3 regions of the Faecalibacterium sp. OF03-6AC genome follow, and region 2 is predicted to be linked to each of the others. Evidence: predicted binding sites of a transcription regulator. Region 2 holds the regulator's gene; each other region holds the start of a gene.

Region 1 (7,458 bases), on a different contig from region 2:
AAGAAGAACGAAGAAAAAGTCTGGATTTAGCAATCAAGAAAAAAGGAGAGGAAGGACAGCTGGTAAGCATTCCAGTTGATCGTATATCCAAAGTAATAGCAGTGCAGATTTCAATGTCGTATAATTCAGTAGAGTCGTATGGTATGCTGGCAAAATTTCTGGATGAGATTGCAGAAAAGGATGAAGCCTTTTTTACGGCACTTGTTGAAAACAAAATCGTTGTTTCCTTTGAAAAAATGCGGAAGCTTGCACAAATGGACGAAACAAAGCTAATTGATATCAGGAGAAAACTGCTAAGAGAAGAAGATGTGAAAATGCGTCAGCGAAAGCCAAGGCAGCAATCAACGGACGGCCTATCCGGGAAGACGCAGCAAAAGCAGACCACACCACTGGAGGTGGGCATCAAGGAGATGCCGATGTTTGACCCGGACATGGAATTCCGTGGGCTGGCACTGACGATCCCCACATGGATGAATGCCATCGCACGAACCCGGGCAAAGACAGATATCGATTTGGTGTCCGAACCGACCAAGGCGCAGCTTGCTGTGATCCTGCGCAGACTGGAAGAACAAATTACGCAGACGCTGGAGGTAATTGAAAGATGATTGCAGAAGATATGCTGACCCAAGCGCAGCAGCGCTGCATCCCGGATGTGTCCTTTGAGCTGATCCCCATCCGAAATCTGGTTTCCAATCAGGAGTACCAGCGGCCGCTGTCCGAAAATCATATCCGTAAGGCACTGGAAGAATTTGACGTCTACCAGATCAACCCGGTCAAGGTGAGCCGCCGCGACGGCATCAACTATGTGTTTGACGGCCAGCACACCATCGAGATCATTGCCAGTGAGTCCGGTTCCCGTGATACCCCGGTGTGGTGTATGATCTACGATGACCTGAAATATAAGGAGGAAGCTCATATCTTTGCCGACCAGCAAAAGCATGTCAAGGCGCTGTCCTCTTTCGAGACCTTCAAGGCGCATATTGAAGCAGATGACCCCAAACAGAAGATGATTGAGGCCATTGTGCAGTCCTATGGCCTGGCAATCACCTCGACCAAAGCAAAAAACGGTATCAGTGCAGTTTCTACACTGGAGCGCATCTATGACAAATATGGACAGGCTGTTCTGGACAGAACGCTCCGTCTGGCAGCGGCAACATGGGAGGGAGAAAACAACTCCTTCTCTGGCAACATCCTGATGGGCATTGCTCGCATCGTTGTGGCGTATGGGGATACTGTCCGGGACGATGTGTTCAAAGACCATGTGGGCCGAGTGTCGGTGAAGGCAATCATCCGTGCGGCAAAAGAACGCCGCCCCGGTGCGCTGGGCTATTCTGAAGCCATGATTATCGAATACAACAAGAAAAGCAAGTTCCGCCTTTCGCTGAAAACGCTCTATGGCGGGAAGGCGATGAGCGGCGAGGATGACTTCGGGGAAGAGTAAAGTAACAGTACGCTTTTTTAGATGGGGGATTCACATTGTACTTGATTGCTGCCTGTGTTACCTCGTGCTTCTCTGCATAGCTTAAAAGGGATTGACGGAACTTCATGGTTTGCGTTACAGTATTCATGGCGAATGCGTTGTCCTTTCTGTGTGGTTTGTGTATCAACTTAACTATAACACAGGACGACCCATTCGTCTTTCTTTTTATCATCTATTGTAATCCTACAAATCCTACAGTTTCAACGAGAAAATCAACTTGCTGATAGCAGGAAAGCGTAGTATAATTAAATTGGTATATTATGAATTGTAGAGAGGTGGAGTGATTGCGCTGACTCCAAATAAAATGTTTTTCGATCAATAACAATCCTGGTACGCTGCCGGAGAGATGGGAAAAAGTCGTGAGGTGTTGGAATGAAGACCAATAAAATTGGAACGATCACTTTCCATAATTCATACAATTACGGTTCGGCGTTGCAGGCATTTGCGCTACAGACATACTTGAAAAAAAGAAGGATATCAGTCGAGGATCATTGATTACGAATATAAGAAAGATTTTAAACACTATAAGCTGTTCAGGACATATTCGTACTTATATTATCCCAAATATAATAGTAAAGAGGAATGCTGCGGATGCGGTGCTTGTTCCAGCGTATGTCCCAAAAGCGCCATTACGATGCAGGAGGATGCCCTTACGCACAAAGACAGCGTGTGGGCGACATTACCATTGGAGATTATTGGGGCGTTCAGAAATATGATCCGCAGCTTCTGGTGGAACAGGGAGGAACGATCAATAGTAAAGAAGGCGTTTCCTGCCTGCTGATAAACACGGAACGCGGACAACACCTTGTCGAGAAATACGGTGCGAAGATAGAAAGCTATCCGGTTGAATTTTCTAACATTGCTTAGGAGAATACGCAGCTGAACCGGCCAACGAAGCATACCAGACTGAGAAATAAAATTTTCAGGAAGTATAAGGCGAGCGGCTATGCTGGTGTGGAAGCAATTTTTGAGCGGGATCAGCGGAACCAGAAGTTCATATGGGGAATGTATGACCGCATTTGCGGAATGTTCTGCCGGAAAACACGGTAAGGCTGCGGCTTTCGGTCAAAATACACACATTTCCGTGCATCAGCGGCAAATGTTTGTTAAACTATTATCTATCTTGCAAGCTTGCAATGTGCACGTTTTTTGTTTATAATAGTAGAGTAACGGGGCAAGACCCCCGAATGCGAGCGAAACTCTAGTTCAGAAATTAAAACTTGAGAGGAGTTTATTACCATGGGTTTAGGTAAGAAGACGATCGACGATCAGAACTACTGCGGCAAGAAGGTGCTTGTCCGTTGCGATTTCAACGTCCCGATGAAGGACGGCGTGATCACCAACGAGAACCGCATCAATGCAGCTCTGCCCACCATCCAGAAGCTGGTCAACGATGGCGCAAAGGTCATCCTGTGCAGCCATCTGGGCAAGCCCAAGAACGGCCCCGAGGCAAAGTTCAGCCTGGCACCCGTTGCTGTGGCTCTGAGCGCAAAGCTGGGCAAGACCGTTGTGTTTGCAGATGACGACAATGTTGTCGGCGAGAACGCAAAGGCTGCTGTTGCTGCCATGAACAACGGCGATGTCGTTCTGCTGCAGAACACCCGTTTCCGCAAGGAAGAGACCAAGAACATGCCCGAGTTCAGCGAAGAGCTGGCTTCTCTGGCTGATGCATATGTTGACGATGCATTCGGCAGCTGCCACCGTGCACACTGCTCCACTGCAGGTGTCACCGACTTCATCAAGGATACCGCTGTCGGCTATCTGATGGAGAAGGAGATCAAGTATCTGGGCAACGCTGTGAACGATCCCGTTCGTCCCTTCACCGCTATTCTGGGCGGCGCAAAGGTCGCAGACAAGCTGAATGTTATCTCCAATCTGCTGGAGAAGGTCGATACCCTGATCATCGGCGGTGGCATGGCTTACACCTTCGTCAAGGCTCAGGGCTACGAGGTCGGCAAGAGCCTGTGCGACGATTCCAAGCTGGATTACTGCAAGGAAATGATGGCCAAGGCTCAGGAGAAGGGCGTGAAGCTGCTGCTGCCCGTTGATGCTGTCTGCATCAAGGACTTCCCCGATCCCATCGACGCTCCCGTCAAGACCACGGTTGTTCCTGTCACCGCGATCCCGGCTGACATGGAAGGCTGCGACATCGGCCCTGAGACCATGAAGCTGTTTGCTGACGCCGTCAAGGCATCCAAGACCGTTGTCTGGAACGGCCCCATGGGTGTGTTCGAGAACCCCACTCTGGCAGCCGGCACTCTGGCAGTTGCAAAGGCTATGGCTGAGAGCGATGCTACCACCGTGATCGGCGGCGGCGACAGCGCAGCAGCTGTGCAGCAGATGGGTCTGGGCGACAAGATGACCCACATCTCCACCGGCGGCGGCGCTTCTCTGGAGTATCTGGAGGGCAAGGAGTTGCCCGGCATCGCAGTTATTCAGAACGCATAATCTGATCCCGGCATCATAATGGGTGCGGCGGCTTTAGCGCCGCCGCATCTTTTTGTTTGTGCAGAGCTTTCTGCACGATAGAAGGTAAATAAAGGAGATAGAGTATCATGGATAAGGCAAAGCGTAAGGCTATCATTGCAGGCAACTGGAAGATGAACAAGACTGCCTCCGAGGCTGCTGTTCTGGTGGACGAGCTGGTCCCCGCCGTGCAGGACGCAGGCTGCGAGGTGGTCATCTGCACCCCGTATACCGATCTGGTCACCGCTGTGGAAAAGACCAAGGGCACCAACATCCATGTGGGTGCTGAGAATGTTCACTTCGAGAAGTCCGGCGCTTTTACCGGCGAGATCAGCGCTGACATGCTGGTGGATCTGGGCGTGGAGTACGTCATTGTGGGCCACTCTGAGCGCCGCCAGTACTTCGCCGAGACCGACCAGACCGTGAACAAGCGCGCTCTGGCTGCTCTGAATGCCGGTCTGAAGGTCATCATCTGCGTGGGCGAGAGCCTGCAGCAGCGCGAAGAGGGCGTGACCGAAGAGCTGGTGCGTATGCAGACCAAGATCGCTCTGCGTGATGTGACCGCTGAGCAGATGGCAAATGTCGTGATCGCTTACGAGCCCATCTGGGCCATCGGCACCGGCAAGACCGCTACCGCCGATCAGGCTGAGGAAGTCTGCGGCCAGATCCGCAAGGTGATCGGCGAGGTGTACGGCGAGGCAGTTGCCGAGGCTACCACTGTCCAGTACGGCGGCAGTATGAACGCCAAGAACTGCGAGGAACTGCTGAGCAAAAAGGATGTGGACGGCGGCCTGATCGGCGGCGCATCCCTGAAGGCTCCCGACTTTGCAGTGATCGTCAATGCAGCCACCAAGGGCTGATCGACGGTTTAAATCAGCTGTTTCAGCGCCCGGCTGCGCCGCATTTCCAGCGCTGTGCCGGGCGCTGATTTGTTAAATTCAAAGGAGATTCAATTTTATGGCAAAGAAACCTGTTCTTCTGTGCATCATGGATGGCTTCGGCTGGGTGCCGGAGGAGACCTTCGGCAACGCCGTGGTCGCCGCAAAGAAACCCCACCTCGATGCTCTGATGGCAAAATATCCCATGACCACCATCAACGCTTCCGGTATGGCCGTCGGTCTGCCCGAGGGCCAGATGGGCAACTCTGAGGTTGGCCACACCAACATGGGCGCTGGCCGCATCGTGTACCAGCAGCTCACCCTCATCACCAAGTCCATCAAGGACGGCGAGATGCTCCAGAACCCGGTTCTGGTCAAGAACATGAAGGCTGCCATCGATGCCGGCAAGGCCATCCATCTGATGGGTCTGGTGGGCACCGGCGGTGTGCACAGCCACGCAGACCACTGGTTCGGCGTGCTGGAAATGGCAAAACATCTGGGTGCAAAGAACGTTTACCTGCACTGCATCACCGATGGCCGTGATACTGACCCGCACTCCGGCAAGGGCTTCCTGGCCGACCTGCAGGCCAAGCTGGACGAGCTGGGCATCGGCAAGATCGCCAGCATCTCCGGCCGTTACTACGCCATGGATCGCGATAACAACTGGGATCGTGAAGAGAAGGCATATGCTGCCTTTGTCTACGGCGAGGGCAATCATGCCGCCAACGCTGCCGAGGCCATCGAGGCATCCTATGCAGCAGACAAGACCGACGAGTTCGTTCTGCCCTGCGTCACCTGTGAGGGTGGCCGCGTGCAGGACGGCGACACTGTGATCTTCATGAACTTCCGTCCCGATCGTGCCCGCCAGATGACTCGTATCTTCTGCGACGATGCGTTCACCGGCTTTGAGCGCCGCGGCGGCCGCAAGCAGGTGAACTATGTCTGCATGGCCGAATACGATGCCACCATGCCCAACTGCGAGGTCGCCTATCCGCCTGTGGAGCTGAAGAACGTTCTGGGCCAGTACCTGTCCGAGAATGGCAAGACTCAGCTGCGCATTGCCGAGACCGAGAAGTACGCTCATGTCACCTTCTTCTTCAACGGCGGCGTGGAGGCTCCCTACGAGGGCGAGGACCGCTGCGTGATCCCCAGCCCGAAGGTCGCCACCTACGATCTGCAGCCTGAGATGAGCGCCCCGGCTGTTGCTGCCGAGTGCGTCAAGCGCATCGAGAGCGGCAAGTACGATGTGGTGATCCTGAACTTCGCAAACTGTGATATGGTCGGCCACACCGGCGTGTTCGATGCTGCGGTCAAGGCCGTGGAAGCCGTTGACACTGCTGTGGATCAGGTGGTCACTGCGGTGCTGAACGCAGGCGGCTGCGCCTTCATCACCGCCGACCACGGCAACGCCGAGAAGATGATGAACCCGGACGGTACTCCGTTCACCGCACACACCACCAATGTGGTGCCCTTTGTGGCAGTTGGCTGCGGCGATGTGAAGCTGCGTGAGGGCGGCTGCCTTGCCGATATCGCTCCCACCATGCTGCCGTATATTGGTCTGCCCGTGCCTGCTGAAATGACCGGCAAGAGCATCATTGTGGAGTAACTGACCGTTAAAATGGCCGACGCGTTCGCTTTGGCTATGAATAGCGGAATTGTTATTCTTATATTTACAGCTCTGGAAAATCTGCGGATTTTCCAGAGCTGTTTTTTCACGCGAAAAGCCGATAAGATAAATTGCGTTTTTGGGTTTCGACCCCATTCTAAATCAAAAACTTTTCTTTTTTCCCCATCCGTGCTACAATAAAAATGAATTTTTGATTGTAGGAGAAGCGGATGGAAACAACGCATAAACAAATCGTTCTGGGCATCCTTGCCCATGTGGACTCCGGCAAGACCACCCTTTCGGAAGCCATGCTCTACCGCTCCGGCGCGATCCGCAAGCTGGGCCGTGTGGATCACAAGGATGCCTTTCTGGATACCGACACGCTTGAAAAAGCGCGCGGCATCACCATCTTTTCCAAGCAGGCCCTGTTGACGGCGGGCAATACGGATATCACATTGTTGGACACCCCCGGACATGTGGATTTTTCCACCGAGACAGAGCGCACCCTGCAGGTGCTGGACTATGCTGTGCTGGTGGTAAGCGGCACCGACGGCGTGCAGAGCCACACCGAGACGCTCTGGCGGCTGCTGCGGCGCTACCATGTGCCCACCTTTGTGTTCGTGAACAAGATGGATCTGCCCGGCAAGAGCAGGGAAGAGCTGCTCGCCCAGCTGAACCACCGTCTGGGCGAGGGCTTTGTGGCCTTTGATGTGCCGCAGGCCGACCGGGACGAAGCACTGGCCCTTTGTGACGAAAACCTGATGGACCGGATGCTGGATGCCGGGCAGTTGACCGATGCGGACCTCATCCCGGCCGTTGCACGCCGGCATGTGTTCCCGTGCTGGTTCGGTTCGGCGCTGCGGCGTACCGAAAACGATGCACTGGAAAGCGTGGATGCTCTGCTGGACGGGATTGACCGCTATACCCGTCCGGCTCCCGCGCTGGATGCCTTTGGTGCCAAGGTGTTCAAGGTGTCGCAGGATGAGCAGGGCACGCGCCTGACATGGCTGCGCGTGACTGGCGGCGAA
Region 2 (7,458 bases):
ATGATCCATGCCAGAGCGGATGCCATACCCATGTCATAGGACTTGAATGCGTAGTTGTAGACCAGCAGAGAGATCAGCGTGGTGGAACCACGGGGGCCGCCGTTGGTGATGATGTAGGGGCCATTGAACTCCTGGAAAGCCTGGCAGATCTGAGTGACCAGATTGTAGAAGATGATGGGGGTGATCATCGGAACGGTGATGGAGAAGAACTGACGCCACTTGCCGGCACCATCAATGGTAGCGGCTTCGTACAGGTCTGCAGGCACACCCTTCAGAGCGGCCAGGAACAGCACCATGGCGGAACCAAACTGCCAGATGCGCAGGAAGCAGATGATCCACAGCGCGTAGCTGGGGTCAGACAGCCACTCGGGGCCCTGCACCAGACCAAAGGTGACAGCGCGCAGCACGGTGTTGAGCAGGCCATCCACGCTGAACACAGCCTTCCACAGAACGGCGATTGCAACAGAGCCGCCCAGAATGGAGGGAATGTAGTACACCGTGCGGAACAGGTTGACGCATGCAATCTTGAAGTTCAGGATGTATGCGATGAACAGCGCAAAGACCAGCTTCAGAGGCACGGTAATGAAAGCGTACTTGAAGGTGATGAGCAGCGCCTTGGTGATCTTGGTGGTGGTAAAGGCCGTGATGTAGTTGGCCAGACCAACGAACTGGGTGCCGCTCTTGAAGAAGTTCATATCGGTGAAGCTGTAGTACAGCGACTGACCGAAGGGAACTGCCTTAAAGACGACGAAGCCGATGATCCAGGGAATCAGATAAAACAGACCCTGATATTTGTCCAGCCACTTCTGGAACGGGGTGCGCCCGACGGCGGGAGCATTGCTTTCTTTCATCTGGGAAATCCTCCTTTTTAAGGAATTTCGGAGCATGAGACGGACGAAGGGGGGGGTAACAGACCGGATACAGCTTTGTCAAGAATTTGTAACATATTCCTGACAAAAAAGGGGCATCTGCCGTATGGGCGGCAGGTGCCCCTCCGTTTTGGTCAAAGGGTGCCTTTTATGATATGTACGTCACCGCACACAGCGGCACTCTGAAGAAAAACTTAGCCGATGGTGTAACCAACAGACTCCATGCCGTCCAGCAGGGTATCAACAACATCTGCACCGGAAACGCCGTCGTAGTCAACGGTGTCGAACACTTCCTGATAGATGCCGGTGCCGGAAGCCTTCAGGTCGTTGTTCTCGAACAGGGGATCCAGCTTGTTGGTGGTGAAGGCCATGACCTTTGCATTTGCCTCAGCAACCAGATCCTTGACAGCGCCGGCTTCCTGAGCAGCAGCCAGACCAGCCTTGGAAGCGGGGATGCCGCACTCGGAACCCATGATGGCAGCGCCCTTGCCGTTGTTCAGCAGGAAGTCGATCAGGGTAGCAGCCTCAGCAACGCACTGGCTGGTCTTGGTGATAGCCAGACCCATGGAGACCTTGGAGAAGCCGCCGTTGTTGTCGCCGAACTTGATCTCTTCGCCAACGGTGAAGCCGTCCTTGTTGGCATCATCCAGAGCGGAGGAGTACTTGGAAGCAGCGGAATCCCACTCGAAGATACCTGCGATCTTACCGGTGATCCACTCGTTGGACTGGTGGGTAGCGGTATCGGAGTTAGCGGAGTAGTAGGTCTTCAGGTTCATCATGACGTGGCCATCCACCAGGCTCTTGATGAAGTCGATGCCCTCAGCGATCTCGTCCTCGGTGTAGTTCAGGGTAGAGGTGACGGGATCAGCCCAGTCCTTGCCGTACTTGGACTCGAGGTAGAACACCATCAGGATCATACGGTCGTATGCGCCCAGGTGCATGGGGTAGTAATCGTCGCCCAGCTTCTCCTGGAATGCCTTGCCGGCAGCCATCAGATCATCCAGAGACTTGGGAACTTCGGTGATGCCAGCCTTGTTGAAGGTGGTCATGTTCCAGAAGAAGATACGGCCGGTCATGGAGACAGGCACGCACTGCTGAGCGTTTGCAACGTAGCAGGCATCCAGAGCAGCGTCATCCCACTGGGTCAGATCCAGAAACTTGGAAACGGTGTTCAGATCCACGAACTTGCTGCCATCAGCAGAGTAGTTGTACAGCCAGTTCCAGTTCACCTGGCACACATCCTGTGCGTTGCCAGCGATGAAGGCAGCTGCCATCTTCTCTTCCCAGCCGGACCATGCGGCGAAGGTGGGCTCGATGGTGATGTTGGTGTGCTCAGCCTGGAACTCCTTGATGGCGTTCTGGTAAGCCTCGTGACGGCTGTCGCCGCCCCACCAGCTGATGGTCATGGAAACAGGGCCGTCAGACAGTGCCAGGCTCTCGTCTGCAGAAGCAGCGGGAGCGGAAGAAGCGGTGGAAGCAGCAGAGCTGGATGCAGCAGAGTTGCCGCCGCAGGCAGCCAGAAGGCCGGCAGCGCCCACAGCGCCGGTGACCTTCATAAAATCACGACGAGAAATTGCCATGCTCATTTTTGTTCTCCTCCTAAATACAGAAAACATCATCTCGAACGGGGGTTCTGCACATACCCCGTTGTATACAATTATGATAACAAAACAACAACCAAAAAGAAAGACGCAAATTGCAGATATCTAAACAAAAAACGTACAAATATTGCTCTTGTTTTCACGCGAGAATTGATGCCTTTGCTGAAATGAATAAACTTGGCTCGAAAAACTGTGCAACATGTATATTTCGCCATTTTGCATAGAAAACTGGGATGTATCATAGGGGGAACGTCGAATTTTGCAATAATTTTGTAAACATCCGGTTTCGGAACATGGAAATGTTGCATACATTGTGGCAGAGCAACACATTAAAATGGCCCGGATGCGGGCTTGCAAACTGATATATCAATAGTGCAAAAAATGTGCACTCTGATATATCAATCGCGTGAAGCGGGCATCCGGCACCGGTCTGCAGGCGTGGAAATCGGTGCTTCTTCGCCCTTTTGGGGGGTGAAGAAGCATCGACAGCGACATATTTTGCGCTGCTGCGTGGACAGCGCCTGTGGGCCGGGGAAAAAAAGAAAGACTGCCGTGTCGTTGAACACAACAGTCTTGTATACAAGCTTATTCGACCTGCGAAGCAGTTTTTTCGGCGTAGAACGCGCGTTTTGCCTTGAAGTAGCACTGGGGGCACATGCTCACGTACTGCACATCGTTTTCCAAATCGATGGCCACCTGCTCGCCCTCAAAGACGAACCTGCCGTTCACCCTGCGGCAGTTGCAGATGGCCTTGCGGCCGCAGGTGCAGATAGTCTTCATCTCCTCGATGGTGTGGGCCAGCTCCAGCAGGCGGGTGGAGCCGGGAAAGCCTTTGAGTGAAAAATCTGCCCGCAGGCCGTAGCAGATCACCGGAATGTTCAAATCCACCGTGACCATGAACAGCTGCTCTGCCTGCTGCGCAGTGAAAAACTGGCTCTCGTCGCACAGCACACAGGCCAGCGGCGCACCGTCAGCGTTGGCCGTGCGCACGGCCTCGAACACATCTGTCTCCGGCGGGATCAACAGATCAGCCTTGCGGCGCACGCCCAGACGGCTCACCAGCTCACCGCCGCCCTTGGTGTCCACCTGTGGCTTGAGAATCAGCACCCGCATCCCCTGTTCTTCGTAGTTGTGGGCTACCTGCATCAGGGCGGTGCTTTTGCCGCTGTTCATTGCGCCGTAGCGGAAATACAGTTTTGCCATTTGAAAAACTCTCCTTGCAGCAGAACCCTCTCAGTCAAAGCCTGAGAGGGTCCTTTTATTACTCTTGTTCCTTATAACAGGTATCTTCAGTCCTGATTGCGCAGGCGGTAGCCAAGGCTCATCAGGCTGTCGCCCAGATGGACGTTCTCCACCACCACATCGGGATACGGCACAGAGAGGTCATAGTGGGAGAAGTTCCAGAAGCCCTCGATGCCCAGATCCACCAGACGGCCGCTGACCTGTTCCGCACCATCGCGGGGCACACAGAGCACTGCGACCTTGGGGTGATGCTCGGCACAGAAAGACTCCAGCTCGTCGATATGGCGGATCTGGATGCCGCTGATCTCCTTGCCTACCTCGCTCTGTGCCACATCAAAGGCGGCGATCAGGCGGTAGCCGTTGGTATCGGTGGTGATAAAGCGGCTCACTGCCTTGCCCAGACGGCCGCAGCCGATCAGGATGGTGGGCAGGCGGTCACCGTTGCCGAACAGCAGGCCTTCCAGAATGGAGAGCAGGTTTTCCACCGAGTAGCCGATGCCCTGCCGGCCATTCACATCGCCGATGCAGTTGAAGTCCTGCCGTACCTGCGAAGCGGTGGTGCCCATCTGAGCAGCCAGCTCGCGGGAAGAAATGCTGTTGATGCCGTCCACCTGCAGAGAGCGCAGATAGCGGTAATATTTGGGAAGACGCTTGATAACGGGAAGTGAAGCCTTTGCAGGGGTGTTCATAGAATACTTTCTCCTTTCGCTCTATCGCAGTACTTGCCGCAGCTGCCTGCTTTACAGATGCGGCGCAGAGAAACCCCGATCCGTTTACGGGTCCATATTGCAGATATTACAATCAATTATTTAAAGTATACTGCACCGATGGAGAATGTCAAATCATTCTCAAAAAAAATTTATGAAATGTTACCGCTTTTTTGCTGCAGCGGGTCTGCATAGCCCGGCACAGGCTGGGGAATGCTGACAGAAAACGCAGGAGGAAAGCATATGAACGATGAAACGCAGCTGACCGACGAGCGTCGGCTGGAAAAGGAAGAGATCGAAGATCTGGGCACGGTCACGCTGGCCCGCGGGGAGCATGTGATCCACTGCCTGACCGTCATCGGCCAGATCGAAGGCCATTCGGAAGCGCCGCAGGGCCAGAAGACCACGAAGTATGAGCATGTGATCCCACAACTGGTGGCCGCGCAGGAGAACCCTCGCATCGAGGGCCTGTTGGTGCTGCTGAACACGGTAGGTGGTGATGTGGAAGCAGGCCTTGCGCTGGCGGAGCTGATCGCCAGCGTGTCCAAACCCAGTGCAACGCTTGTGCTGGGCGGTGGGCACTCCATCGGCATCCCGCTTGCCGTCAGCGCCCGACGCAGCTTCATCGTGCCCACAGCCACCATGACCGTGCACCCGGTGCGGCATTCCGGTGTCATTCTGGGGGTGCCGCAGACCATGCGCAGCTTTGAGCAGATGCAGCAGCGCATCACCGGCTTCGTAGCGGCCCACAGCGGCATGACCGAAAAACGCTACACCGACTTGATGCTCCACACCGGCGAGCTGGTGATGGACATGGGCACCGTGCTGGATGGACGCCGGGCCGTGAAGGAAAAGCTCATCGACGAGCTGGGCGGGCTTTCGGATGCGCTGGCGTGGCTGTATAAAGAGATCGAACGCAAATGAAGGCCGATTTTGTACAACAATAGGTTTGCCATTTTCTTCCCTGCGTGGTACAATAATAAAATCAAATAGTGTGTCTACTACAAACGCGGGGAACAAAGAAACATGGCAACAAAAAAACGTAAAACGACAACACGGCGCGCAGCATCGCGCAAAAAGCGGGCCGAGCAGCGGCTTCCGGCGGGGCTTGGCACCCTGTTTGCAGGCCTTTTGCTGGTGGTGCTGGCCTTTGTGGAGGGAGATTCGGCATGGAAGGCCCTGCACGATGTGCTGTTCGGACTTTTTGGCTGCGGCAGCTTTGTGCTGGGCGCGGCAGTGTGCTGCCTTGCTGTGCAGTATACCCGGGGCGAAGACCTTCTGCCCAAGATCTTCAAGCTGATTCTTGGGCTGGTGTTTGCCTGCGGCACGGTGATCGTTTTTTCTGATATCCAGCCGCAGGGCATGTCAGCATTTCAGATGACGGCTGCCTGCTACGCAAACGGTGTGAATGCATGGATCGGCGGCGGTGCGTTGGGCGCACTGCTGGGCGGCAGCCTGCTGCTGCTGTGCGGACGGCCCGCGGCAACCCTTATCATGATCGTGCTGGCACTGTGTGTCAGCCTGTACATTTTTGATCTGACCCCGGCAGAGGTGTGGCAGTGGCTGTGCGCTGCGTTTGGCGGCGTGCACGCAAAGGGTGCGGCCATGGCGCAGCAGAGCGCAGCCCGCCGCGCTGAACGTGCCGCTGCCCGCGCGGCAGAAGCCGAGGCTGAGGAAGACTACGACGAAGCAGAAGATGAATACCGGGATGAGGAAGATGCCGAAGAGGAGATGGAAACTCCGGCTTTCCGCATCGGTGTGCCGGACTGGCTGAACGGCATCCGCCACTGGGGCCACAAGGTGACCGAAGAGATGGAGGCGGAGGAGCCGGGGCCACCCGCAGATACTTCCGGCCAGCCGCTTGCCCAGCCGGAGCCTGCCGCCCCGGCCATCACGCCGGTGCAGGTACGGGTATCCCGGCCCCGGGCTTCCTTTGACGTAGACCTTGGCCCCGACCACACTGAGGTGAAGGAGGGCGGCAGCGAACCCATCGAGCCGCTCATCGTGGGCCCGGGCGGCACCTTTGGGCAGAACCCGCTGCGCCCGGCCCCCAGACCTGCCCCGCAGCCCATCGTACAGGACGCAGTGGAGACCGATGCATCCGATTTCTTTGCAAAGGCTGCACAGCCGGTGCAGCCTGCGGCAGCGGAAAGCTTTGAGACTCCGGTCATGACCCCGGCAATGCCGACGGCCCAGCCGGAAAGCCCGGCAGCGGCTGTCACGCCGGAGATGCCCGCCGTGCCCATCCAGCCCGCAGTCCCGGCGGCACCCGCCAGGGTGAGCGCCGAAAACGCCGTTGCCATGCGCGGCACACCCGACGAGGACGGCTGGATCAGCATTACCAGCGAACCGGTGGAGGAAAAGGATATCAGTACGCTGGTGGCAGCGGCAATGGAAAAGCCTGCCGCTTCCGAGCAGGCCGCGGCAGCGGCCCCTGTGGACGAGACCGAACCGGTGGATACTTACCAGTATCCGCCCATTGAGCTGTTTGAAAAATCGCAGGACGAGACCGACCCCGGCGCGCAGGAAGAGCTGAAAGCCAACGCCCAGAAGCTGGTGGATACGCTGGAAAGCTTTGGCGTGCGCACCCGTGTGCTGGATATCTCCCGGGGCCCCTCCGTCACCCGGTACGAGGTGCAGCCCATGGCGGGTGTCAAGATCAGCCGCATCACCTCGCTGGCAGACGATATCGCTCTGAACCTTGCCGTGGCAGATGTGCGTATGGAAGCGCCCATCCCCGGCAAGCCTGCCGTGGGCATTGAGGTGCCCAACCACAAAAAGACCCCGGTGTATATCCGCAGCGTGTTCGAGAGCCAGAGCTTTTTGCGCATGACCTCACCTCTGGGCATTGCGCTTGGCAAGGACATTGCCGGTGTGGCACAGGTGGCAGACCTGTGCAAGATGCCCCATCTGCTCATTGCAGGCAGCACCGGCAGCGGCAAATCCGTGTGCGTGAACAGCATCATCATGAGCCTGCTGTTCCGCTCAAGCCCGGAGGACGTGAAGCTGCTGCTGATCGACCCCAAGGTGGTGGAGCTG
Region 3 (7,458 bases), on a different contig from region 2:
TTTGCAGTCAAGCGGGAAAGCCCGCTGATCGTCGGCTGGGGCGAGGGCGAAAACTTTGTGGCTTCGGATATTCCGGCACTGCTCAAGTATACCCGGAAATACAGCGTGCTGGAAGAAGGGGATATGGCCGTCTGCACCACAGAGGGCATCCGCTTCTACAACGAATTTGGTGAGCCGGTGGAGCGCCAGCAGCTGACGGCGGACTGGGATATGGAAGCTGCCGAAAAGGGCGGCTATCCCCACTTTATGCTCAAGGAGATCAACGAGCAGCCTGCGGCCATTATGGCCACGGTCAGCCCCCGTGTAGAGGACGGACTGCCGGTGCTGCGCATCCCGGAGCTGACCGATGAAGTGCTGCGCGGTATTGGCCGGGTGCATCTGGTGGGCTGCGGTACGGCTATGCATGCCGGTATGGTGGGCAAGTCTGCCATCGAAACGTTGGCCCGTGTGCCCGCCGAGGTGGACATTGCCAGCGAGTTCCGTTACCGGGACCCCATTCTGGAAAAGAACGATCTGGTCATCATCATCAGCCAGTCCGGCGAGACCAGCGACACGTTGGCAGCGCTCAAGCTGGCCAAGAGCCGCGGCGTGCCGGTGCTGGCCATCGTGAATGTGGTGGGCAGCTCCATTGCACGTGCCGCAGATTATGTAATGTACACCTACGCCGGGCCGGAGATCGCGGTAGCATCCACCAAGGCGTATATGGTGCAGATGTGCGTGCTGTATCTGTTTGCACTGCGGCTGGCCTATGCGTGCGGACGGCTGAGCGAGGCAGAGACCCGCCGCTTTACGGCCCAGCTGCTGCGCGCACCGGAGGTCATCAAGCCGCGCCTTGCAGATTGTGAGCAGATCAAGTACCTTGCCAGCCGCTATGTGAACACCCAGAGCTGCTTCTTCATTGGGCGCGGGTTCGACTATGCGCTCTCGCTGGAGGGCAGCCTGAAACTCAAGGAGATCAGCTATGTGCACTCGGATGCCTATGCAGCCGGTGAACTGAAACATGGTACCATCAGCCTGATCACCGATGGCGTGCCGGTGATCGCACTGGCCACCCAGAAACAGGTGTACGAAAAGACCATTTCCAATGCCAAGGAGACCCGCAGCCGCGGCGCAAGGGTGCTGCTGTTTACCACAAAGGATGCTGTGGTGCCGGAAGGCGTGGCAGATGCCGTGATCCGGCTGGATGAGTATGAGGATATCCTGATGCCGCTGCAGCTCATTGTGCCGTTACAGCTGTTCGCCTATTATATGGCTGTTCTGCGCGGCTGTGACGTGGATAAGCCGCGTAATCTGGCCAAGAGCGTGACCGTGGAGTGACGGCATAAAACGCAGCCAGAAAGCTCTGCACGAAACAGAAATAAAAAAACAGGACCCGCTCTGAATCACTGAAGTGCATTCTGTCAAGTAGAAAAAATAATATAAGGTTTTTGTTCGCCGTTTCCACAAGGAGACGGCGAATTTTTTGTGCAAAATCGGGATCAGGAAGCTCGGTTCATGGCACCGACATGAGCCTGCATCGGCATCTGCCAGCATCGGCATCTGGATGAACAGACGGTGCTGGTAACGGCGGTTGTTGCAGCAGTCAACAGTGAATAGTGATTGTTCTTTCTTGACATGAAAATACCCCCAGAGTACTCAGAGCTTTTGTTTTTTACTCTGTCTACTCTAGGGGCAGCATATCACATGGAATGCCGGGGCATTGTGATTTATAGATTATTTGTTTCGACAGGAGGTGCTTCCGATGCAGACGTTTCTACCGGAACATCGTCCTCCGGGTCACCGAAGTTGTCGTGGTAAGTCTGCAGCAGGTCGATCTCCTTGTTGCGCTTCAGGCCGTAGATGACCAGCTTTTTGATCACATCATAGATGACTGCAAACAGCGGCACACCTACGATCATGCCCACAAAGCCCCACAGACCGCCGAACAGCAGGATGGCGAACAGTACCCAGAAACTGGAAAGACCGGTGGTGTTGCCCAGGATCTTGGGGCCGATCACGTTTCCGTCCAGCTGCTGCAGCACCAGAACGAACAGGACGAACCACAGCGCCTTGATGGGGTTCTGAATGAGGATCAGCAGGGTGGCGGGCACGGCACCGATGAACGGGCCGAAGAAGGGGATCACATTGGTCACGCCGATGATCACGGAAACCAGAAGGGCACTGGGGAACTTGAAGATCAGGCAGCCGATATAGCACAGCACGCCGATGATGGCGGAATCCATGATCTTGCCGTTGATGAAGCCGCCGAACATCTTATCGGCGTATTTCACTTCTTCCTTGATCAGCTCTGCCCAGCGAGGCTTGAAGATGCTGTAGAGCACCAGCTTGGCCTGCTGCACAAAGCGCTTGCGGCTGGCCAGCATATACACGGCCACGATGATGCCGATGATCAGGTTCTTGGCCATGGTCACTACGTTCAGCACACCCACTGCGGCACCGCTGACGATGTTCTGCATGGAGGGCAGGAGCCGGGTCTTGATCAGATCATCGATATTGGTGCTGATGGTGGCATAAGCAGAGTTGAGCATGTCCATGATCTGCTGGTTGTTCTCAATGAACTCCACATGATTCGCCCACTGCACGAACTTTGCGAGGTTGCGCTGCGCAGTGTAGTACAGGGTGGTCACGCTGGTAATGAGCTGCGGAATGATCATCATGCACAAAGCGTAGATGAGGAGCAGGCCGAACAGGATGGTCAGCGCAACGGACAGCACATTGACCAGACCATGCATCTTTTCCGGGATGAACCGGCGCAGAAAGCTCTCGATGGTGTTGCACACGGGCTTGAGCAGGTAGGCGATGACGGCACCGTAGATGAATGGCATCAGAATGCCGGTCAGCGTGGAGATGGCATCGCCAAAACCATCGAAGCGGTAGATCAGGAAAAAGAAGATGATGCTCAGGGAGATCGCTCCAAATCCTGCCAACATCCCGTAGAGATAGGGCTTGATGTGCGGCTTTTTGTCCATCATGATAGACTCCATTTCAGCCGCGGACAGCAGGAATCTCCGCGGCACTTATCAGATTTTGTTGCTCCTGCGCCAGATGTGCATTTTTTCGGCTTCCTTGATCAGGTCTTCACGGAAGTCGGGATGTGCTACGCTGATCAGAGCTTCGGCCTTTTCCCAGGTGGTCAGGCCCTTCAGGTTCACGCAGCCGTACTCGGTGCACAGGTAGTGGATGTTGGCACGGGTATCGGTGATGATGCTGCCGTTTTCCAGAGTGGGACGGATGCGGCTCTCCAGCTGGCCGGTCTTCTTATTAAAGAAGGTAGAGGACAGGCAGATAAAGCTCTTGCCGCCCTTGGAAAGGTATGCGCCCAGAACGAAGTCCAGCTGACCGCCAGCACCGGAGATGTGCTTGAGGCCTGCAGTCTCGGCGTTCACCTGACCGAACAGGTCGATGTCCACAGCGTTGTTGATGGAAATAAAGTTATCCAGTGCGGAGATGCTGCGGATATCGTTGGTGTAGTCCACGGGTGCAGACATGCACTCCGGGTTATCGTTCAGGTAATCGTACATTTTCTGGGTGCCGGCACCGAAGGCGTAGACCTGACGGCCCTTGTCCAGCTGCTTGCATGCACCGGTGATCTTGCCGGCCTTGGCGATATCCACAAAGGCATCCACATACATTTCGGTGTGCACGCCCAGATCCTTCAAATCGCTCTGTGCGATCAGGCTGCCGATGGCATTGGGCATACCGCCGATGCCCAGCTGCAGGCAGGCACCGTTGGGGATCTGCGGAACGATCAGGTTGGCAACCTTCAGATCCACTTCGGTAGCAGCGCCGGGAGCGGCCATCTGGCCGATGGGCGGGTTCTCGCCTTCCACGATGCCGGTGACCTGAGAAATGTGGATGCAGTTCTCCATGCCGCCAAGGCAGCGGGGCATGTTCTTGTTGACCTCAACGATGATCTTCTTGGCTTTTTCGCACACAGCACCCAGATGAGATGCACTGGGGCCGAAGTTGAAGTAGCCATGCTCGTCCATGGGGGTCACCTGGAACACCGCCACATCCAGCGGATCCGGGCTTTCGCGGTAGTAGCGGGGCAGCTCGGAATAACGGATGGGGGAGTAGAAGGAGAAGCCCTGTGCAATGGCCTTGCGCTCAATGCCGCCCATATGCCAGCTGTTCCATGTCATGTGTGCAGCGGGATCGTCGATCTGGAAGATCGCGGGCACCCACATCAGGATGCCGCCGCGGAAGTTGACACCTTCCAGCTCAGGCAGACGCTTTGCGATCTCGGCATCCACCGCCACAGGGGTGTTCACAGCCCAGCCGTAATCCACCCAGTCACCGCTTTTGACCAGTGCGGCAGCCTGAGCGGCGGTCATTTTCTTCTGAGCATACAGTTCCGTAAAATCCATTATAAACCATCCTCTCCTATAATAAAATAAAGGAATTGTAAATTTATCATTTACTCTTCCTGCGCGAACAAATCTTTGCAGGATGTTTACCACCTGTTGACAATTTGAACACAGCTCTGACACAGGCGGACGATATCCTGATAACCAGCAGAAGGCAGCTGCCGGACAGGGCAGCAGATCTGCGCAACTTAGTTATAACATTAACAATGTGCGGAATCAATAGTTTATCGAGAAAATTTTGGCCGACTGGCAATATGGACAAAATTCGCAGAGTTTTTGAACGATTGTTTGGTGCTTAAAAACCAAAAATCTTTGCAAAAGGACTTGATAAAATTTTGACGATGTGGTTTACTTATAGCGTAGCAAGTTGCCGCGATGTGGCACAACGTTGATTGTTTAAAATTTAACGATAAAACGTACAGCTTGCACAAAATCTTGCACCCAAGACTGGAAAGTGCTATCATGGCAGAACCAAAACGCGCTTTTCACAGCGCCCAAGGAGGACACCAAACGATGGCAACAGCAGTTTATCCCGGTTCGTTCGATCCGGTCACAAAAGGGCATCTCGATATCATCAAGCGTGCGGCAAAGATCAACGATCATTTGATCGTGGCGGTGCTCAACAACAGCGCAAAGAATCCGCTGTTCACCGTGGAGGAGCGCGTGGAGCTTCTAAAAGAATGCTGCAAGGGCATCCAGAATGTTTCGGTGGAGAGCTTCGACGGCCTGACCGTGGAGTTCGCCAAGAAACGGCACGCTTCGGTGATGGTGCGGGGCCTGCGGGCGGTGACGGATTTTGAAAACGAGATCCAGCTTGCGCAGACCAATCACGCACTGATGCCCGGCATCGAGACCATGTTTCTGGCAACGAGCATCAAGTGGAGCTACCTTTCATCCACCATTGTAAAAGAGGCAGCTTACTACGGCAGCGACATCAGCAAGTTCGTCACACCCAGTGTGGAAAAAGCGGTCAACGAAAAGTATGCGCTGATCCGGCAGAAAAAAGACCCCGAGACCTAATTTGTAAAAGCGCCTACGGGCGTTTTGATAAAAATGGCTTACGAAAAGTAACACATACACAATTCAGGAGGCTATTCACATGAAAAAGATCGTTATCGCATCTGCATGCCGTACCGCTATTGGCAAGTTCGGCGGCACTCTGGCAAACGTTCCCGCAGCTGAGCTGGGCTCCATCGTCATCAAGGAAGCTCTGAACCGTGCAAACGTCGCTCCCGAGCAGGTCGACCATGTCTACATGGGCTGCGTCATTCAGGCCGGTCTGGGCCAGAACGTCGCTCGTCAGGCTGCTCTGAAGGCTGGCCTGCCCATCGAGACCCCGGCTGTCACCGTCAACGTGGTGTGCGGTTCCGGTCTGAACTGCGTCAACATGGCTGCTCAGATGATCGAGGCTGGCGATGCTGACATCGTGGTCGCAGGCGGCATGGAGAACATGGACATGGCTCCCTTCGCACTGCAGAAGGCTCGTTACGGCTACCGCATGGGCGCACCCATGGGCAAGAGCGAGATCGTGGATACCATGGTCAACGATGCTCTGTGGGATGCCTGCGGCTTCAACAAGCACATGGGCATGACCGCTGAGAATGTCTGCACCAACGAGACCTATCAGAAGAAATACGGCTACAGCCCCATCACCCGTGAGATGCTGGACGAGTTCGCATACAACAGCCAGCTGAAGGCTGACAAGGCCATCAAGGACGGCGCTTTCAAGGACGAGATCGTTCCCGTTGTGATCAAGGGCAAGAAGGGTGACACCGTGTTCGATACCGATGAAGGTCCCCGTCTGAGCGCTCCCGAAGTGCTGGCAAAGCTGAAGCCCGCTTTCACCAAGGACGGCATCGTGACCGCTGCAAACTCCTCTGCCATCAACGACGGCGCTGCTGCTCTGGTCGTCATGAGCGAGGAGAAGGCCAAGGAGCTGGGCGTGAAGCCTCTGGCTACCTGGGTCGCAGGTGCTCTGGCTGGCGTTGAGCCGGAAGTCATGGGTCTGGGCCCCATCGCTGCTACCAAGAAGGTCATGGCTAAGACCGGCATGAGCGTTGCTGACATGGATCTGGTCGAGGCAAACGAGGCCTTCGCAGCACAGTCCATCGCTGTCGGCGAGGCTCTGGGCTTCGATAAGGATAAGCTGAATGTCAACGGCGGCGCAATCGCTCTGGGCCACCCGGTCGGCGCTTCCGGCGCTCGTATCCTGGTCACCCTGCTGTATGCTATGAAGCACCGTGGTGCTCACAAGGGTCTGGCTACCCTGTGCATCGGCGGCGGCATGGGCTGCGCTACCATCGTTGAGATGGACTAAGTTCCACCTCTTGGAATCCTGACTGAATGACAGACCCGGACGGGGAAGGGAACCGGAGAGCCTTTCCTCCGTCCGGGGGCTGTTTGTGATAATTGATAAGATTTGAATTGGAGGTTTTCACAATGGCATTTGTAAAAACCGAGGTGCAGGGCGCAGTTGAGATCATCACCATCGACCGTCCCAAGGCACTGAATGCCCTGAACCCCGAAGTTCTGGCAGACCTGAAGGCAGCTTTTGAGGCTGTGGATCAGGAGACTGTCCGCTGCATCGTTCTGACCGGCGAAGGCGACAAGAGCTTCGTGGCAGGCGCAGATATCGGCTCAATGAGCACCATGACCAAGGCAGAGGGCGAGGCCTTCGGCAAGCTGGGCAATGATGTGTTCCTGATGATCGAGAGCTTCCCCATCCCCGTTATTGCAGCCGTGAACGGCTTTGCACTGGGCGGCGGCAACGAGCTGGCTATGAGCTGCGACATCCGCATCTGCTCTGACAACGCTGTGTTCGGCCAGCCGGAAGTGGGTCTGGGCATCACCCCGGGCTTCGGCGGCACCCAGCGTCTGGCACGTCTGGTCGGCATGGGTATGGCAAAGCAGCTGGTCTACTCTGCACTGAACATCAAGGCGGACGAGGCTCTGCGCATTGGTCTGGTGAACGCTGTGTATCCTCAGGCTGAACTGATGGAGAACGTGCTGAAGCTGGCCGGCAAGATCGCAAAGAATGCACCCATCGCTGTGCGCAACTGCAAGAAGGCAATCAACGGCGGCATCAGCCTGC

What was found. The regulator Rex, encoded in region 2, represses fermentation and respiration genes when NADH is low (regulators of the CRP and FNR family bind a similar motif). The targets are predictions, from matches to a motif close to ATTGTTAANNNNTTAACAAT.
Region 1: the regulator Rex is predicted to act here: its motif matches at 2,583-2,602, upstream of pgk (phosphoglycerate kinase).
Region 3: the regulator Rex is predicted to act here: its motif matches at 4,556-4,575, upstream of DXA66_RS07585 (butyryl-CoA:acetate CoA-transferase).

What each region holds. Positions count from the first base shown of each region.
Region 1 is NZ_QUEN01000001.1:158,726-166,183, reverse strand. Features, by position in the region: gene DXA66_RS00740 (hypothetical protein) at 1-605, shown strand, start outside; gene DXA66_RS00735 (DUF6551 family protein) at 602-1,441, shown strand; partial or broken gene DXA66_RS14725 (4Fe-4S binding protein) at 1,968-2,111, shown strand; gene DXA66_RS00725 (Coenzyme F420 hydrogenase/dehydrogenase, beta subunit C-terminal domain) at 2,150-2,347, shown strand; gene pgk (phosphoglycerate kinase) at 2,720-3,928, shown strand; gene tpiA (triose-phosphate isomerase) at 4,036-4,806, shown strand; gene gpmI (2,3-bisphosphoglycerate-independent phosphoglycerate mutase) at 4,904-6,430, shown strand; gene DXA66_RS00705 (translation factor GTPase family protein) at 6,661-7,458, shown strand, end outside.
Region 2 is NZ_QUEN01000002.1:173,612-181,069, reverse strand. Features, by position in the region: gene DXA66_RS03035 (carbohydrate ABC transporter permease) at 1-851, opposite strand, end outside; gene DXA66_RS03030 (ABC transporter substrate-binding protein) at 1,064-2,455, opposite strand; gene DXA66_RS03025 (thymidine kinase) at 3,056-3,673, opposite strand; gene DXA66_RS03020 (redox-sensing transcriptional repressor Rex) at 3,760-4,401, opposite strand; gene DXA66_RS03015 (ClpP family protease) at 4,633-5,343, shown strand; gene DXA66_RS03010 (DNA translocase FtsK) at 5,446-7,458, shown strand, end outside.
Region 3 is NZ_QUEN01000005.1:132,263-139,720, reverse strand. Features, by position in the region: gene glmS (glutamine--fructose-6-phosphate transaminase (isomerizing)) at 1-1,317, shown strand, start outside; gene DXA66_RS07590 (AI-2E family transporter) at 1,707-2,972, opposite strand; gene DXA66_RS07585 (butyryl-CoA:acetate CoA-transferase) at 3,021-4,367, opposite strand; gene coaD (pantetheine-phosphate adenylyltransferase) at 4,881-5,387, shown strand; gene DXA66_RS07575 (acetyl-CoA C-acetyltransferase) at 5,467-6,684, shown strand; gene DXA66_RS07570 (enoyl-CoA hydratase-related protein) at 6,807-7,458, shown strand, end outside.